Panacibacter microcysteis: one gene and its partner. The protein of the gene in region 1 interacts with the protein of each later gene in a pairwise test. Links are inferred from orthologs where the notes say so. Each region holds a gene or a part of one and is shown on either strand. Other genes may lie near its edges.

The links.
Region 2: the proteins of topA (region 1) and I5907_RS08735 interact in binary tests that used the Escherichia coli proteins (3 or more experiments, as listed by UniProt). The link is inferred for Panacibacter microcysteis from one-to-one orthologs.

What each region holds. Positions count from the first base shown.
Region 1 is NZ_JADWYR010000002.1:698,605-701,802, forward strand. The notes cover bases 29-3,192. They hold topA (type I DNA topoisomerase), read right to left. Parts: upstream 2,820-3,192; coding sequence 237-2,819; downstream 29-236. Other genes in these bases: I5907_RS14850 (alpha/beta hydrolase), read right to left, coding at 3,139-3,192. Outside these bases: more of I5907_RS14850, read right to left, coding at 3,193-3,198. UniProt on the Escherichia coli protein: Releases the supercoiling and torsional tension of DNA, which is introduced during the DNA replication and transcription, by transiently cleaving and rejoining one strand of the DNA duplex.
Region 2 is NZ_JADWYR010000001.1:2,167,376-2,170,224, reverse strand. The notes cover bases 35-2,849. They hold I5907_RS08735 (IMPACT family protein), read right to left. Parts: upstream 1,839-2,849; coding sequence 1,230-1,838; downstream 35-1,229. Other genes in these bases: ribD (bifunctional diaminohydroxyphosphoribosylaminopyrimidine deaminase/5-amino-6-(5-phosphoribosylamino)uracil reductase RibD), read right to left, coding at 1,843-2,849; I5907_RS08740 (1-deoxy-D-xylulose-5-phosphate reductoisomerase), read right to left, coding at 35-1,088. Also shown: more of I5907_RS08740, read right to left, coding at 1-34.

The DNA.
Region 1 (3,198 bases):
CCGTAAATTCAATACGCATGCTTGCTCAGTAAAAAAGCATTTCCAACGTGCGGGAACCATGTTAGCGGTTAACCGGCATACCATTAGCGTGGCAGGAGAAACAGCGGACTGCAGTTGCCATAAAAACGGAACGTACAAGAGAGTGACACAACAGTTGATGCCATGAAAAACCAATGTCGGTATACCAATAAAAAATGCCCGCTACAGCAGCAGGCATTATACATTAAGGGAGTGATTTATTTTTTCTTTGCAGACTTTTTAGTAGCTGCTTTTTTGGTAGCTGCTTTCTTTGGGGCGGCAGATTTTTTGGCTGCTTTTTTTACAAAGGCATCAGGTACCTGCTGCTCTATCATTTTCTTTATTTCATCAATGTTAATGGCAGAAAGATCGTCTGCTGTGTACTTTTCATTATCTGCCTTGCGGCCGATCTTCAGCATTTTTTTGCCGAAGCGTATAAACGGACCCCACCGGCCATTCTCAATAGAAATTTTTTCATCGGGCCACTGTTGTATGTAGCGGTTGCTTTCTTTTTCAAGCTTCTTTTCAATCAGGTCTTCACAATCTTTTTGTGTAAGCTTATCAAAGTTGTACGCACGTGGAATATTAATGAAAAGATTGTCCCACTTGATGAAAGGGCCAAAACGGCCTTTGCCTTTTGTAACCGGTTTACCGTCGTACGTGGCAATTGGCGCATCGGCTGTTTGCTTTTCGGTGATGAGTGCAATGGCCCTGTTAAGCTCTACATCCAGCGGGTCTTCGCCACGCGGCAGTGAAATAAAATCTTCGCCCCATTTTACATAGGGGCCAAACCTGCCCGCATTTACAGACACTTCTTTGCCTTCATATTCCCCCAATGTAAGCGGCAGTTTAAAGAGCTCCATTGCTTCGTCGTACGTAATGGTCTCAATACTTTGTGTAGGTCGCAGTTTGGCAAAGCGCGGTTTTTCTTCATCGTTTGCATCACCAATCTGTATCATGGGGCCAAACCGGCCAATCCTGGCCACTACTTTTTTACCACTTGCAGGGTCTGTACCAATCTCACGCTCGCCCTTTACACGCTCTGCATTTTCAAGTGTGTTATCTATATCTTTTTTAAACGGCTTGTAAAAGCCGTCTACCATTTTAGTCCATTGTTTTTTTCCCCCGGCTATTTCGTCAAATTCTTCTTCTATGCGGGCAGTAAAGCCATAGTCCATTACATCGTTAAAATACTGGCTTAAAAAATCTGTAACTACAAGGCCGAGGTCGGTAGGGAAAAGTTTTGATTTTTCTGCACCGGTATTCTCCTGTTGTATAGATTTAGACAGCTGATCATTTACCAGTACCAGCACCTGGAAATCTCTTTTAACGCCTTCTTTGTCGCGCTTTTCCACATAACCTCTTTTGAGAATAGTAGAGATCGTTGGTGCATAGGTAGATGGCCTGCCTATGCCAAGTTCTTCGAGTTTTTTTACCAGCGATGCTTCTGTATATCTTGGTGCCGGCCTTGTAAAACGTTCTACTGCTTTCATCTCCTTTAGTTCAGGTTGCTGGCCAACGGTGAGCGGAGGTAAAACGCCTTCTGCTTCTTCATCGTTTACATCATCGTCATCGCGGTCTTCCATATACACTTTCAGAAAGCCGTCGAATTTTAATACTTCTCCCTGTGCGGTAAGCTCTGCTTTGTTAGAAGATACATCAATTTTAGCAATGGTCTTTTCGAGTTCAGCATCAGCCATCTGGCTGGCCATTGTGCGTTTCCAGATAAGATCATACAAACGTCTCAGTTCGTCCTCGGGCACAGAAGTATTTTCCATGTAGGTAGGGCGTATGGCTTCGTGTGCCTCCTGTGCGTTTTCATTTTTGTTTTTGTAGCGGCGGGTTTGTGCATACTTATCACCATACATAGCGGTGATCTGCGCTTTGGCGGCCTGTATAGCAGTATCGCTAAGGTTTACACTATCTGTACGCATGTATGTTATGTAACCGCTTTCATACAACTTTTGTGCAAGCAACATTGTTTTGCTTACGCCATAACCCAGTTTGCGGCTGGCTTCCTGCTGTAATGTGGATGTGGTAAAAGGTGCTGCAGGTGATTTTCTCGCAGGCTTTACCTGTATGTCTTTTACTGTGTACTTTGCGCCGATACAGCTCTTTAAAAACTTTTCTGCGTTGGCTGCATCAGGTTGTCTTGTTCCTTCTGCCTTAAAGGTTACGTTTCTGCCGGCAATATCATTTGCTGCAAATGCAGCTTCAATTTTAAAGTTGCTGGTAGAGGTAAAAGCATTGATCTCTCTTTCTCTTTCTGCAATAAGTCTTACGGCAACGCTTTGCACCCGGCCGGCACTTAACGATGAACCCATGCTCATCTTTCTCCATAGTACAGGGCTAAGTTCAAAACCCACAATACGGTCTACCACGCGTCTTGCCTGCTGGGCGTTTACGAGGTTCATATCTACCGTGCGCGGATTGTTTACTGCTGCCCTTATTGCAGGCTTTGTAATCTCGTGGAAAACGATTCGTTTTGTTTCTGCGGGATTAAGACCAAGCACTTCGCAGAGATGCCAGCTTATAGCTTCTCCTTCGCGGTCCTCATCCGTTGCCAGCCAAACCTCGTCGTGCTTTTTGGATAATTGTTTCAGTTCACTAACTACGCGTTGTTTATCATCAGGAACCTTGTAGCGCGGCAGGTAATTATTGTTAACATCAATGCCCATTTCATCTTTTTCAAGATCCCGGATATGACCATAGCTGCTTTTAACGGTAAAATCTTTACCGAGTATTTTTTCAATGGTTTTTGCTTTTGCCGGAGACTCAACAATCAATAAGTTTTTTGCCATGCTTAGCTTTAATTTTTGTGAGACGGGGCTGCATAATACTGCTCAAAGCCTTTTACAGCCTTACCGCCAGCCGGCGGTCCGCATATTTCGGCGTTTAAAACATTGTGCAATATCTGCGTGTAGTTTCCCTAAAAAACACCAGGATAGTAAGCCTGGTTTGTCCGTTTTTAGCGTGGGTAAAAATAGCTTTACACCCATTTCACTTTTGTGCAATATTAGTTCAATCATTTAAAACACAAAAAAAACCACTGGTTGCGGCTGGCTTACCAGCTTTTTTAAAACCGCAGGTTTGCATAAAGTGAGAAAGCGTATTTGAAGGTTACTGTTGTTGCTTTAAGAAGTCTACGATCATTTTTTGAATGCCTGCATCGCGGTAAAT
Region 2 (2,849 bases), on another replicon or contig:
TTTTCAATAAAGCCTATTTTGTGCATGGTACGCTCTACCATTTCTGTAATATCAAGAAAACCAATACGGTTGCGCAGGAAAGCAAAAACGGCTATTTCGTTGGCGGCATTTAAAATACAGGGCATGTTGCCACCTTTTTGTAAAGCCTCTGTAGCCAGCGCCAGGTTGCGGAACGTGCGTGTATCGGGCTCTTCGAAAGTTAGCGTATTTGGTTTTTTAAAATCGTACCGCGGAAATGTGTTGGGCAATCTTTCAGGAAAACCGAGTGCATACTGAATGGGAAGCTTCATATCGGGCAAACCCATTTGTGCCTTTATGCTGCCATCCTGGAACTGCACCATACTATGTATAATACTCTGCGGGTGAATGATCACCTGCACCTGGTCTGGATGCAGGTTGAACAGCCATTTGGCTTCGATCATCTCGAGGCCTTTATTCATGAGTGTGGCTGAATCGATGGTAATTTTGGCGCCCATGCTCCAGTTGGGGTGCTGCAGTGCATGGTCTCGTTTTACATTTACCAGAAAATTGGGTTTCTTCCCCAGAAAGGGGCCACCGCTGGCAGTAAGTACAATTTTTTCTATCGGGTTCCTGCTTTCGCCCACCAGGCATTGAAAAATGGCGGAATGCTCGCTGTCTACCGGTATTACCGGTGCTTTATTTTCGGCGGCTTTGCGCATTACTATATCACCGGCCACAACCAGTGTTTCTTTATTGGCCAGCGCAATTGTTTTGCCTGCGCCAATGGCATTGAGTGTAGGTTTTAGCCCTGCAAAGCCCACAATGGCGGCGAGCATTACATCATAAATATCCATGGCGGCCACCTCATCCAGCGCTTCTTCGCCTGCAAACACCTTTACATGTGTTTTTGACAGCGCATCTTTTACACGCTGGTATTTCTTTTCATCGCCTATTACTACAATATTAGGTTCAAACCGGAGCGCCTGCTGTACCAGCAGTTCGTCGTTTGTATGTGCTGTTAAAACCTCAACGGTAAACTTGTCGGGATTTGCTGCAATAACTTCTAAAGCCTGTGTGCCGATAGAACCTGTGGAACCGAATATTGCAATACGTTTTTGGGCAGTCATTATATCACTTTGCAATTAGAGCGTTAACAAAGATGGTAAAGATAGGTAAACAGTATACTGTAATGTACACAAATTGTATGTACCAGCTTTACTGGCTATTCCTGTAAATACGGCGCCGCTAAAACAAAAACCGTTCCGCCATTATTTTATTTTCTGGATTTCTACGTTTCTGAGGTCGTTCAGTTTATAAAGAAATTCTTCCAGCCTGCTCACAGGTACGCCAACTTTTAGTATGCAAAACAACTGCGCTTCCTGTGCTATAATGGTGCAGTTGCATTTTTTTACCTGCAGCATTACATCATTCATCTGGGTATAATCAAACTGCAGCATATAATTTACCTCCACAGCTTTGGGTACTGTTGGTGTTAGTTGCAGGGCCATAGATGTGGCGCTTTTATATGCGTTGATGAGGCCTGGCACACCCAATAAAGTACCGCCGAAATACCTTACAACCACAACCAGTGTATTGGTTAATTCTTTACTGTCTATTTGCCCCAGGATAGGTTTGCCCGCTGTGCCAGAGGGTTCGCCATCGTCACTTACCCGAAAGTTGTTTCCATCCAGCCCGATACGATAGGCAAAACAATGATGCACCGCTTTGGCATGTTCTTTCTTTAGCTGCTGCAGCAGTGTTTTAAACTCCTCCACATCTTTTATGGGGTAAGCATAAGCAATAAAACGGCTGCCACGGTCTTTAAATTCTGCTGTAGATGGCTGCGCTATGGTGTAATAGAATTCTTTTGATTGCATGTAATTATGGCTTCGCCCGGTAAAAGGCTATCGTGTCTGTAAAAATCCTGTCTTGCTTTACCAGCATTGCGTTTAATAATTGTGGTGCCGGTAGTCCCTGTTCAATGGTCAAGGTTTCATTGGTAATGATCCTTGCCTCATCCCATGCTTCCTCATCTATAAAACTTTGCAGCAGCCTGGCACCGCCTTCTACCAATATACTCTGGATATTATTCTGGTAACAGGCATTGAGTACCTGGTGTACCATACTTACATCTTCCGTTACCTGGTAAAGGCCACCCCTTATGCCACCCGCAGGCAGCAAGACCTTGAATACATCTTCAGAATGTTGCAGGGAATTGAAAATTACTGTGGGTTGTTTGCCATCAAATATCTGCAGGTGATGTGGCAACCGCAGGTGCATGTCTATAACCAGGCGTACCGGGCTCTTGCCAAACCACAACCTGTTTGTTAAAGCCGGGTCATCAAGCATAGCAGTGTTGGTGCCAATAAGAATCGCAGCTTCCTCACTGCGCCATTTGTGTACCAGTTTATTTGAAACGGCATTCGATATCAATAGTCTTCCGGCAGAAAGGGTTGCTATTTTGTTATTTGCCGTTTGTGCCCATTTTAAAACAATGTACGGACGGTGCTTTGTATGGAAGCAGAAAAAACGCTTGTTCAGCGCTACGCATTCTTTTTCTAAAACACCGGTTGTCACTTCAATACCTGCTGCCCGCAGTTTTTCTATTCCTTTACCATCAACCTGCTTAAACGGGTCTCTGCAACCTACCACAACGTGTGGAATGCCACGGGCTATAATCAGGTCTGCACAAGGAGGCGTTTTACCAAAATGTGCACAGGGCTCCAGCGACACATACAATACAGACTTTTCTATAAGGTGCATATCGTGCGCTGCCACACTATTAATGCAGTTAACCTCTGCATGTGCCTGGCCATATTGTATGTGGTAACCTTCGCCTATAATTCGCCCGTCGTGCACCAGCACAGCACCCACCATGGGGTTGGGTG